2 regions of the Clostridium sp. CTA-17 genome follow, and region 2 is predicted to be linked to the other one. Evidence: predicted binding sites of a transcription regulator. Region 2 holds the regulator's gene; the other holds the start of a gene.
The links. The regulator HrcA, encoded in region 2, represses chaperone genes, less so after heat shock. The targets are predictions, from matches to a motif close to TGTTAGCACTCNNNNNNNNNGAGTGCTAACA.
Positions count from the first base shown of each region.

Region 1: a site for HrcA is predicted at 2,008-2,038, ahead of groES (co-chaperone GroES). Genes of this name have one in related genera too.

Region 1 covers NZ_BAAABF010000008.1:112,058-119,016, reverse strand. The annotation lists gene groL (chaperonin GroEL) at 14-1,633, opposite strand; gene groES (co-chaperone GroES) at 1,688-1,972, opposite strand; gene ACYUCG_RS12725 (TIGR01906 family membrane protein) at 2,345-2,995, shown strand; gene ACYUCG_RS12720 (HNH endonuclease) at 3,144-3,449, shown strand; gene ACYUCG_RS12715 (DNA-3-methyladenine glycosylase family protein) at 3,572-4,510, opposite strand; gene ACYUCG_RS12710 (C-GCAxxG-C-C family protein) at 4,520-4,924, opposite strand; gene ACYUCG_RS12705 (signal peptidase I) at 5,155-5,655, opposite strand; gene ACYUCG_RS12700 (ABC transporter ATP-binding protein) at 5,797-6,959, opposite strand, start outside.
Region 2 covers NZ_BAAABF010000004.1:85,612-92,570, reverse strand. The annotation lists gene lepA (translation elongation factor 4) at 1-1,682, shown strand, start outside; gene ACYUCG_RS08595 (hypothetical protein) at 1,941-2,210, shown strand; gene hemW (radical SAM family heme chaperone HemW) at 2,461-3,594, shown strand; gene hrcA (heat-inducible transcriptional repressor HrcA) at 3,791-4,810, shown strand; gene grpE (nucleotide exchange factor GrpE) at 4,841-5,467, shown strand; gene dnaK (molecular chaperone DnaK) at 5,524-6,959, shown strand, end outside.

The DNA.
Region 1 (6,959 bases), on a different contig from region 2:
TATCCTTCTTTTATTAATACATTCCGTCCATTCCCATACCTGCACCTTGAGGCATTTCTTTTTCTGGAATATCTGCTACAGCTGCTTCTGTTGTTAAGAATGTTGATGCTACTGATGCTGCATTTTGAAGAGCTGATCTTGTAACCTTAGTTGGATCAACTATTCCTGCTTTAATCATGTCTTTATATTCTCCTCTTAAAGCGTCAAAGCCTACTCCTGCATCACTATTTTTAACTTTTTCTATTATAACTGAACCTTCTAGTCCTGCGTTATGAGCTATTTGTCTCATAGGCTCTTCTAAAGATCTTACAATTATATTTATACCAACTTGTTCATCTTGTATATCAGAAGTTAATTTTGCAACTTCATTTATTACATTTACGTAAGCTGTTCCACCACCTGGAACTATTCCTTCTTCAACAGCTGCCTTTGTAGCTGCTAAAGCATCCTCTATTCTTAGCTTACTTTCCTTAAGCTCTGTTTCTGTGGCAGCTCCAACCTTAACCACTGCAACTCCACCTGCTAATTTTGCTAATCTTTCTTGTAATTTTTCTTTGTCAAATTCAGAAGTAGTAGCTTCTAATTGCATTTTTATTTGGTTAATTCTATTTTTAATCTCTTCTGAGTTTCCTCTTCCATTAACTATTGTAGTACTTTCTTTAGTTACCTTAACACTTTCAGCTTCTCCAAGCATATCTAATGTAGCTTCTTTTAAATCTCCACCTACTTCATCAGATATAACAACTCCTCCTGTTAAAGTAGCTATATCTTGTAACATTTCTTTTCTTCTATCACCAAATCCAGGTGCTTTAACTGCAACACAAGTAAATGTTCCTCTTAATTTATTAACAACTAATGTTGTCATAGCTTCGCCTTCTATGTCATCAGCTATTATTAAAAGTTTTTTACCCGCTTGAACTATTTGCTCAAGTAATGGTAATAAATCTTGGATATTGCTTATTTTCTTATCTGTTATTAATACTAATGGATTATCTAAGACAGCTTCCATTTTTTCAGTATCAGTAACCATATAAGCTGATACATATCCTCTATCAAATTGCATACCTTCAACAACATCTAACTCAGTTCCCATTGATTTAGATTCTTCTACAGTTATAACGCCTTCATTTCCTACCTTTTCCATAGCATCTGCAATTAACTTACCAATTTTTTCATCAGCTGCTGAAATTGCAGCAACTCTAGCTATGTCTTCTTTTCCATTTACAGGCTTAGAAATTTTTTGTATTTCATCTACAGCTTTTTCAACCGCAGTCTTAATTCCATTTCTTATTAATATAGGATTTGCCCCTGCTGTTACATTTTTTAATCCTTCTCTTATAATGGCTTGTGCTAATAATGTAGCTGTAGTAGTTCCATCTCCCGCCACATCATTAGTCTTTGTAGCTACTTCTTTTACAAGTTGAGCTCCCATATTTTCATAAGCATCTTCAAGTTCAATTTCTCTTGCTATTGTAACCCCATCATTTGTTATTAATGGTGATCCAAATTTTTTATCTAAAATAACATTTCTTCCTTTTGGTCCTAATGTAACCTTAACAGTGTTAGCTAATTTATCTACACCAGCTTGCATAGATCTTCTTGCTTCTTCACCGAATAATAATGTTTTAGCCATATTAACTTACCTCCCAAATCTATTATGAATATCTAAATCACTTATAGTTTTAAATTATTCAACTATTGCTAGTATATCGTCTTGTCTTAAGATAGTATATTCTTCCCCCTCGAACTTAACTTCTGTTCCTGCATATTTAGAATATAATACTTTATCTCCTATTTTAACTTCCATCTCAGTTCTTTTTCCATCAACTATTGCTCCTGGTCCCACTGCAACAACCTCTGCTTCTTGTGGTCTTTCCTTAGCAGTTCCAGTAACTATTATACCGCTTTTAGTAGTTTCTTCTGCTTCTAATCTTTTAATAACAACCCTGTCTCCAAGTGGTTTAATACTCATTAAAAAACCCTCCTTAAAAATGCTAATTATTTTTTATTTAGCACTCACCAATATAGAGTGCTAATTCTTACTATTATCATATAATTTACCAGTTGTAAATTCAATAACTAAATTTATTTATTTAGAATATATTATTATTATTTTCTATGTTTAAGATAATTTATCTTAAGTTTTCTGCTATTCTTTTGAAATTTCTTTAATTTGCTTTTTTTAGTATACATCTCTATTTATTACTTATTTCCATATTATTATTTCTTAATACACTACATACTATAAATTAATACTAAAATTTTTCTTAAAATATGTATTTTTGTTTAATATTTAATAAAAAAGTCTAGAATAAATAAAAATAATTATTTTAAGGAGTAAATAATGATTAAGATTTTAAAAGATATATTGTTTTCATTTTATTTACTAATAAGCTCAGTAGTATTTTCTGTTATTGTAACATTAAATATTTCTCCTGTAATCTATTCCCTATTTATTAAACTTAATAGAATCCCTAAGTATAACAACCTTAGCAAGGAAGAAATTTTAAATGACTATAATAATATAATTCATTATTTAAATTCTCCCCAAGAAGAAGTCCTTAAGTTTAAAAATTTTAAAATAAGCCCTACTGGAGAATTTCACTTTTTAGAAGTTAAAGAAATTTTTTCTTTAATATATTTAATAGGATTAGCTTGCTTAGTTTTAGGAATAATTTTATTTATACTTTCAAAAAAATTCAAACTAAAAATATCAGTAAAAGCTTTAAATATTTTCTTCTATGAAGTTTTATTTATATTTCTTAGTTTAATCTTAAGTTTTTACTTAAACTTCTCGAAAGTCTTTACCATATTCCATAAAATATTTTTCAATAATGATTACTGGATATTTGATCCTAAAAAAGATCCAATAATAAATGTTTTGCCTGAATCTTATTTTTTATTTTTAGCAATTTTCATTTTATTTCTAGTAATGATACTTTCAATAATATCTAAAATATTTTATACTCTAGAAAAACATAAACATTTAAAATAAAAATAATATTTAAAATAAAATAGATTAATTTAAAAATTTAGCATAAATCCTCTTAAATTTTCAAAATATTAAAGTAACGGCTTTTTTAATTTTAAATACATATATTATAATATTTATAAGTATTCTAATTATTTAAGGTGTGATGAATATGAATAAAGAAACTCATATATGTGCTCTTTGTGAAAGAAAAGTTCCTAAAGTCACAGAACATCATCTCATTCCTCGCGAAAAAGGTGGAAGATTTGATGAAACAACTTGGCTTTGTGTACCTTGTCATAAACAAGTACATGCTTTATATAGTAACTATGAATTGGCTGTTAGACTTAATTCTCTTCCAAGACTTAAAAATGATGAAAAAATTAAGCGTTACTTAAAATTCATAAAAAAGCAACCTGGTGATGCTAATGTTACTATAAAAAAATCCAAAGCTATTCGTAAAAAAGGCCGTTATTAATAAAATGTATTACATCAAAATAAAACTTACAAACAATATAAAGAGAATATCTAAATAAGCTTTAGAAATTAAATTCTTAGCTAAATTTAGTAATTCTCTGAATATGTTTGTAAGTTTTTTTGTTAAATTTTTATTCCATTTTCTCTAGCATAATAGAATAGATATTGTTGAGCAAATCCAGAATATTCTCCAAATCTCTCTCTTGCAAAAATTCTTATTTTATTTAATGAAGCATCATCTGCTCCATAAAAATGCATCATTGCTCTCTTAACCCAAACATCTACTGGGAATGCAGAACTTTTTTTCATAGAAAATAGCATTATACAATCTGCTACCTTTGCTCCTACTCCCATAAATTCTTGAAGTCCTTTATGACATCCATCAGCATCCATATTAGTTATCTTTTCTAAATCATATTTTTCTAATATTTCAACTATATCTTCTTCTGGTGCATCTAGTATTCCCTTTTTAGCTAACTCACAATTATATATATTTTTAGTTGTCTCCCATATATACTTACTTCTAAATGAAGCTCCTGTCTCTCTTATATCATCTATTGAAGCCTTAGATAGACTTTCTGGAGTTGGGAATGAATAATAAGTATTTCCCTTATACTCTATTGGTTCTCCCCATTTTTCACTAATTTTCTTTATGGTCTTTGAAATTACAGGAATACTATTTCTTGCTGATATTATAAATGAAATAACAAGTTCAAATGGATCTTGATTTAATATTCTTATTCCATATCCAAATTCAACAGCACTCTTTAATGTTTCATCCCAAGATAAAGCTTCCTTTACCTTTGAGTAATCTCTTTCTAAATCAAAATAATCAATCCAAATATTTTCAAAGTCCTCTTTGTTAGTATTGTATATTATTACATCATCGCCTTCTTGAGCTAACTCTATAACCTTTCCAAAGGCAACTCCTATATATGAGCCACTTTCTGTTCTTTCCCATCTAAAACATTGACCACATTCAAAAACTTGTTTTATATTAAAGTTTTTTGCATCTTTTAATATTACTTTGTTCTCTCCATATTCTACACTTTTAAAATCCATTCTTTTCACCTATCTTTCTCTTCTTACGATTTCATCTAAAACCTCAGCTGCCGCTTCTATCATAACTATGCATCTTCTGTCATCATCTTTTTTGTACTTAGCTTTTAAGTCAGTACAATTATAGTATCCCAATTTATCATAAAACTTTTCCATAAATTCCCGTGTTAATGCTCTAGTTTGTGGACTTTGATGACCTCTATCCTCTGTAAATATAAGTCCTAGAACACCGGCTGCCCCTGTTGCTGCTCCACATAAATTTCCTATTGCTAATCCTCCACCAAAAGAAGACATTACTTTTAAAGTTTCCTTTGATAAATTTAAATTATATTCTTCATTTGCAGCATACATTATGCATTCTGCACAATTTAAATCATGTTTCTTATCCCATTTTTCTCTTGCTTTTTCAACTAACATATTATCCCTCCAAAATAAAGTTTTATTACTATAAACTTCTATCTTCTAGTTATTATAAATAAAAACTTTATTTTTAAAAATACATATAAATAATATTTTAAATTATAATTTTAAAACCTTATACTAATAATATTATACTAATAAAAGTTATTAATAAATAGTCTTTTTATATAATCTAAAAAGAAAAACACGGATAGGTGTTCTTTCGAATCACCCTCCATGTTATTAATCTAAGCCTTTATTGTTTTTTTCTTATCAACTTTAAAAGTATCCCAAAGTATGCTTATTGCAATTAGAACCATAAGTCCTGATATTACTATAGGCTTTGATAAAAATACTGTAACATACCCTAAGAAAGGCATATGAAATAAAACTTTTCCTATTAAGTCTTCTACTCTAACTATTTCAGTATCATTAGCATTATTATTATCACCCTTTGTTATAAATCCCTCTTCATTTTTTTCAACAACTCTATGGGTAACTACTTTCCCCTCATATTTAAATGTTATTATATCTCCAACTTTAACATCCTCAGAATCAATACTCTTAACAATAGCTAAATCTCCAGTATTAATCTCTGGTTCCATACTTCCACTTAATATTGAATATGTTCTAAATCCAACAGCTTTAAATATTGAATCTGACTTACTCATAAAATTATTTACTAATATTATAACTAACATAAAAATAACTATGTAATATATAGTATTAACAATCTTTTTACTATTCATAAATTCACCCTTGCTAAATATAAAATATAATTCTCCTATTATATGTATATTCAAAGATTATGTAAAGTATTCCTATATAAAAATAAAAACTGTACTAAAAGCAAATAAAATTACTCTTAATACAGTTTTAATTAAACTAAATTATAAATTATGAAGATTACTATAAACACCACCAAGCTTAATAAGCTCTTCATGTGTTCCCCTCTCTTCTATGCCTTTATCCGTTAATACAACTATCTCATCAGAATTTTTAACAGTTGAAAGTCTATGAGCAACTACAAGGGTTGTTCTATCTTTACTTAATTCTTCTAAAGCTTTTTGTATTTCATATTCTGTAACATTATCTAAGGCTGATGTAGCTTCATCTAATATTAATATTGCTGGGTTCTTTAAGAATACTCTAGCTATTGAAATTCTTTGCTTTTGTCCTCCAGAAAGCTTAACCCCTCTTTCACCTATAAATGTATCATATCCATCTTCTAAGCCCATAATAAAATCATGTAGACATGCATTCTTAGCTGCCTCTATAACTTCCTCATCTGTGGCATTAGGATTTCCATACATTATATTTTCTTTTATAGTTCCTGTAAATAAAAATACATCTTGTTGAACTATACCAATATTTTCTCTTAAGGACTTTAAAGTAACAGTACTTATATCCACATCATCAATAAAAATTTGACCACTTTCATAGTCATAGAATCTAGGTATAAGATTACATATTGTTGTCTTTCCTCCACCTGATGGACCAACTAAAGCAACCATTTTCCCTGCTTCAATATCTAAATTGAAATTCTCTAAAATACTCTCTTTATTATCATATCTAAAAGTAACATCTTTTATTGTAATCTTTCCTTTTACATCTTTAAGATCCTTTGCATTAGGAATTTCTTTTTCGTTTTCCTCATTCATTATCTCTTCATATCTTTCAAAACCAGACATTCCATTTTGGAACATTTCATTGAAATTTATAAGCTTTCTAATAGGCTGTAAGAACATCTTTATATATAATAAGTATGCTGCAAAATCTCCTACATTTATTTTTCCTAAGTAAGTAAAATATCCAGCTGCTATTAAAACTATAAGTTCAAGCATATCTACAAGGAAAAACATCCCTGAAAAATATTCAGCCATTGCCTTATAAGCATGTTCTCTAGCTTTCTTAAAGATACCATTACTATTATCAAACTTTTCCATTTCATAAGCCTTATTACCAAAAGATTTAGTTACTCTAACCCCTGAAATACTATTTTCTATAGTAGCATTTACTTCACCAGTTTTAACTCTTGTCTCTTTAAATGCTT
Region 2 (6,959 bases):
AGCAAGTATTAGATACTATGGAGCTTGAAAAAGAAAGAGGAATAACAATAAAGTCTCAAGCAGCAAGACTTATCTATAAGAGAGAGAACGGAGAAGAATATATATTAAATCTTATAGATACTCCAGGTCACGTAGACTTTACATATGAGGTTTCAAGAAGCTTAGCCGCTTGTGAAGGTGCTATTCTTGTAGTAGACGCTACTCAGGGAATACAAGCTCAAACTTTAGCAAACTGTTACTTAGCATTAGATAATGATTTGGAAATAGTACCTGTTATAAATAAGGTTGACTTAGCTAGTGCTAGACCAGATGAAATAAAGCAAGAAATAGAGGATGTTATTGGAATAGAAGCAGAAGATGCTCCTTTAGTATCAGCTAAGACTGGATTAAACATAGAAGATGTTTTAGAAGAAATAGTAGAAAAAATTCCAGCACCAGAGGGAGATGAAAATGCTCCTCTTAAGGCTTTAATATTTGACTCATACTATGATAGTTACAAAGGAGTTGTATGTCATATAAGAGTTAAAGATGGTAAAGTTAAACCAGGAACAAAAATTAAACTAATGTCAACAGATAAGGTTTATGAAGTAGTTGAGACTGGAGTATTTACACCAGCTTTAATGCCTTTAAAAGAAGGATTAAGTGCAGGGGAAGTTGGATATATAACAGCTTCAATAAAGAATGTTAGAGATGCTAGAGTAGGTGATACTGTAACAGAGGCAGCTAGACCAACAGAGGAGGCCTTACCAGGATACAAACCAGCTATACCAATGGTTTACTCAGGTATATACCCAGTTGATGGAGCTAAGTATGAAGAATTAAAAGAAGCATTAGAAAAGCTTCAAATAAATGATGCTGCATTATCATTTGAACCGGAAACATCAGTAGCTTTAGGATTTGGATTTAGATGTGGATTCTTAGGATTATTACACATGGAAATAATTCAAGAGAGAGTTGAAAGAGAATTTAACTTAGATATAATTACAACTGCACCATCAGTTATATACAAAGTAACTAAGACAAATGGAGAATCTTTTGATTTAACAAACCCAACAAACCTTCCTCCAATGACAGAGATTGCATACATGGAAGAGCCTGTTGTTAAGGCTTCAATTATAACTCCAACTGATTACACTGGAGCTGTAATGGAATTATGCCAAGATAGAAGAGGTAAATTCATAGATATGCAATACTTAGAGGAAACAAGAGTTGTTATACATTATGAAATTCCATTAAATGAAATAGTATATGACTTCTTCGATACTCTTAAATCAAAAACAAGAGGATATGCTTCATTAGATTATGAATTAAAAGGATATGAGCAATCAAAACTTGTTAAGTTAGATATTTTATTAAATGGAGACAATGTAGATGCTTTATCTATGATAGTTCCAGAAGTTAAGGCTTATCAAAGAGGTAGAGCTATAGCTGAAAAACTTAAAGAAATCATTCCAAGACACATGTTTGAAGTTCCAATTCAAGCAGCTGTAGGTTCAAAAATTATAGCTAGAGAAACTGTTAAAGCTATGAGAAAAGACGTATTAGCTAAGTGTTATGGTGGAGATATTTCAAGAAAGAAAAAACTTCTTGAAAAACAAAAAGAAGGTAAGAAGAGAATGAGACAATTAGGAACAGTTGAAGTTCCTCAAGAAGCATTCATGTCAGTTTTAAAAGTGGACTAATTAAATTCTTTATATAGAGGCAATGATGAACAGTATTAAGTATTCATCATTGCCTTTTGTTTTTAAACCATTAATAACAGTAATTAAATTTTTTTGTTAACTTTACAAAGGTTTTTAAATCTTTTAGAGTTAGCTTATTTTTAGATACATTTAATTTAAATTTCTAAAATAAATATTTTTTATTTAGTCATTAAAAAGAAATCTCCTCAATATATTTATAGTAAATTAATAAAAATTATGTAGAGGAGAGGTATTATTATGTTAGATGCTAATAAAAGAGATGTTAAAATTAAGTGTAGAAAATTTAGAAATAATGGGAAGGCAACTGGTGTTATAAATAGAAAAAATGGAGATAATATTTCTATTAGTGTTAAAATTTCTGACTTAGATAAGTTTCTAGCTAAGCATGGAGATCATAGTGATTTAGAGATAAATTTAGAAGGTGAAGTAATAAACACTTCAATTATAGAAGTTCAAAGAGATTTATTAGTTCACAATGCTATAAATATAAATTTAAGAGAGATATAAAGCTAAAAATATTTTGAGTAAACTTATTTTAATAGGAATATTAATATTAAAGTTTAAAATTTTAGTTTTATCTAAAGGTAGATATTTAATTTTGTGAAAGAATCATATAAAAGTCATGGGTTTATTCACTCATGACTTTTTTTATTGTAATATGAAAGAAAGACTCATAATTAATAGATTATATTTAATTAAAAAAATTTATTTTATATTAGTTGTAAAGTTTATTTATTTTACATGGAGGTAATTAACTATGGATAAAATTTCCTTATATATACACATTCCTTTTTGTGCACAAAAGTGTCTTTATTGTGATTTTCCTTCCTTTGCCAGGAAAGATCATTTAAGAAAGGCCTATATAGAAGCTCTAAATAAGGAAATAATAAATTTAAGAGAGAAACATAATAATCTAGAAATAAACACTATATTTATTGGAGGGGGAACACCAAGTGTTTTAGAATCTAATGAATTAGAATGTTTATTAAAAGAAATAGCTAAACTTAATATGGCAAAAGATATAGAGTACTCTATGGAGTGTAATCCAGGAAACTTAACAGAAGAAAAGCTAGAAGTCATGAAGAAGTATGGTGTAAATAGAATCAGTATGGGGCTTCAAGCTAAGCAGGATAATCTTCTTAAAGGACTGGGAAGAATACATAACTATAAAACCTTTAAAGAAAACTTTTTATTAGCAAAAAAGGTTGGCTTTAATAACATAAATGTTGATTTAATGTTTGGATTACCCAATCAAAGATTAAATGAATGGGAAGAGACTTTAAGAGAGATAATATCTTTAGAGTCAGCTCATATATCAGCATATAGTCTAATTATAGAAGAGGGAACTGCTTTTTATAATTTATATGAAAATGATAAGTTAAAACTACCAACTGAAGAAGAAGAGAGAAAAATGTACCACTTAGCAAAAGAAATTTTAGAGGAAAATGGATTTAATCAATATGAGATTTCTAATTATGCTAAAGAGGGAAAAGAATGTAGACATAATTTAGCATATTGGAATATGGATAACTGGATAGGAGTAGGGTCAGCAGCTGCTTCTTATATTAATGGGAAAAGAATTAAAAACATAAGTAGTGTTGAGGAATATATAAATTCTATTAATGAGAAGGGAGAAGCCGTAGAAGAAATAATAAATAATTCAAAAAATGATAATATGGAAGAATTTATGTTTATGGGGCTTAGAAAAATTAATGGAATAGATGAAAATGAATTTAAAAAGAGATTTGGTATGAATATAAATGATGTTTATGGAGAAATACTAAATAAGTATATAGATGAAGGGCTTTTAATAAGGGAGTCAGGAAGAATTTTTCTAAGTGAAAAAGGCATAGAAATATCCAATGTAATAATGGCTGATTTTCTATTATAAAATTTAAAATAGGTTATGGTATAAATTAAAGCAAATAAAAGAAAAATAAAGATATTAAAGAATAAATAAGGTAAAATTCGAAATTTTCATTTGAAATGATAAAAAATGGAATTGACAAAAAACTTGGTAGGTAATATATTAATAGTGTACTAGTTAGCACTCGTTAAGAGTGAGTGCTAATAAAGAGGTGAGATTAGTGATAGACGATAGAAAGCTTCAAATATTAAGAGCTATAATTCAAGACTATATATCAACTGGAGAGCCCGTTGGTTCAAGAACTATCGCTAAAAAGTATAATCTTGGAGTAAGTTCAGCTACTATAAGAAATGAAATGGCTGACTTAGAAGAAATGGGATTTTTAGAACAGCCTCATACTTCGGCAGGAAGAATTCCATCAAGCAGAGGATATAGATTATATGTTGATAGAATGATTGAATTCGAAAGATTATCCTCTGAAGAGGAAGGGCTTATTAGAAATTCAATAATAGATGGTACCTTGTACGAAGTTGATAAAATAATCAAACAAACTAGTGCTCTTCTATCGGAACTTACTAAAATGACTTGTATAGTCAAAGCACCCTCAGTACATAAGAGCTTTGTAAAATCAATTCAACTTTTAAAAGTTGATGATGTAAGTATTTTATGTGTTTTAGTAACTGATAATGGTGTAATAAGAAATACAGTCATAAAAGTAAAGAGTGTTCCTATATCTGAAGAACTTATTAAAATTAGTAAGATAATAACTGAAAGGCTTAAAAACCTTACTATTGAGCAAATAAACTTAGAGGTTATTAGTAATCTCAATAGAGCTTTAAGCGGATATGAAGATATAGTAAATGCAGTTTTACCTGCTCTTTATGAGAGTTTAAAAGGTGATGAAACTTCTGAGGTATTCTTAGAAGGAACAATTAATATATTTAATTATCCTGAATATAATAATATTCACAAAGCTAAGGAGATTTTAGAACTTTTACATGATAAAAAAAGTATTTCAGAACTTATAAGTGATAGTGATGATATGACTGTAAAGATAGGTGATGAAATATTTGTACCAGAAGCAAAGGAATGTTCAATAATATCAGCTGGATATCATGTAGGAGATAGATCTTTAGGTACAATAGCTTTAATAGGTCCTAGAAGAATAAATTATTCTAAAGTCTTATCAATCATGACTGAAGTTATGAAAGAGTTAAATGAAACTTTAAAGAATAAGTAAGTAAAAAAAGAGAAGAGGTGTGGCTGCTTTATGGTGGATAATAAAGATTTTAACGAAGAGTTAAAGGAAAATATCCAAGAAGAATTAGATAACGAAACAAAAGCTGAAAATCCTAATATTGATGAAGAGGTAGAAGAAGTTTCAGAAGATATTAAGGCTGATGAAAAAGTTATTGATTTTGAAGAATTAAAGGCTTTAAAGGAAGAAAATACTATGTTTAAAAGTAAAACAAAGAAATTAGAAAATGAATTAGAGGCCTTAAAAGATAGATTATTAAGAATATCTGCAGAGTATGAAAATTACAGAAAAAGAACAGATAAAGAAAAAGAAAGAATATATACTGATGCATGTGAAGATGTTTTAATCAAAATGCTTCCAGTATTAGATAACTTAGAAAGAGCCTTAGCTGTAGATGGAACTGTTGAAGATCTTAAAAAAGGTGTTGAAATGACAGTAAGACAATTTGAGGATGCTTTAGAAAAACTTCAAGTTGAAGAAATATCTACAGAAAATGGTTTTGATCCAGAATTACATCAAGCAATGATGGTTGTGGAACAAGAAGGCGCAGAGCCAAATCAAGTAGCTCAAGTATTCCAAAAAGGATACAAGAGAGGGGATAAGGTTATCAGACATTCAATGGTAACTGTAACTAAATAATTTAATTAGCATTTAACAGGTTTAAATTATAGATATTGTTAGAGGAGGAATTAACAATGAGTAAAATAATCGGTATAGATTTAGGAACAACAAATTCATGCGTAGCTGTTATGGAAGGTGGAGAACCAGTAGTTATCACTAACTCAGAAGGTGCTAGAACAACTCCATCAGTAGTTTCATTCCAAGCAAATGGAGAAAGATTAGTAGGTCAAGTTGCTAAAAGACAAGCAATAACAAATCCTGACAAAACAATAATGTCAATAAAAAGACATATGGGAACTGACTATAAAGTTAATATAGATGGAAAAGATTATACACCACAAGAAATATCAGCAATGATACTTCAAAAATTAAAAGCAGATGCAGAAGCTTATTTAGGAGAAAAAGTAACAGAAGCTGTTATCACAGTTCCAGCTTACTTCAATGATGCTGAAAGACAAGCAACTAAGGATGCTGGTAGAATAGCTGGTTTAGATGTTAAGAGAATAATCAACGAACCAACAGCTGCATCATTAGCTTATGGATTAGATAAAATGGATAGTGCTCACAAAATCTTAGTATATGACCTAGGTGGTGGTACTTTCGACGTATCTATCTTAGATTTAGGAGATGGAGTATTTGAAGTTGTATCAACAAACGGAGATGCTAGATTAGGTGGAGATGACTTCGACCAAAGAATTATAGACTATATAGCAGAAGACTTTAAAGCTCAAAACGGAATTGATTTAAGACAAGATAAAATGGCTCTTCAAAGATTAAAAGAAGCTGCTGAAAAAGCTAAAATTGAGTTATCATCATCAACTCAAACATTAATCAACTTACCATTCATCACTGCTGATGCAACTGGTCCAAAACACATAGATATGACATTAACAAGAGCTAAATTCAATGAATTAACTCATGACTTAGTTGAAAGAACAATCAACATAATGAAAGAAGCCTTAAAATCAGGTAATGTTTCATTAAATGATATAGATAAAGTAATCTTAGTTGGTGGATCAACAAGAATACCAGCAGTTCAAGAAGCTGTTAAAAACTTCACTGGAAAAGAACCTTCAAAAGGAGTTAACCCAGATGAGTGTGTAGCAATGGGTGCTGCTATCCAAGCTGGTGTATTAACTGGTGATGTTAAAGACGTATTATTATTAGATGTTACTCCATTAACATTAGGAATCGAAACTTTAGGAGGAGTTGCAACTCCATTAATCGAAAGAAATACAACTATCCCTGCAAGAAAGAGTCAAATATTCTCAACTGCAGCAGATAACCAAACTTCAGTTGAAATTCACGTAGTACAAGGTGAAAGACAAATGGCAGCTGATAACAAAACTTTAGGTAGATTTACTCTATCAGGAATTGCTCCAGCTCCAAGAGGAATCCCTCAAATAGAAGTTGCTTTCGATATAGATGCTAATGGTATAGTTAAAGTTTCAGCAACTGATAAAGCTACTGGAAAAGAAGCTAACATTACAATCACAGCTTCAACTAACTT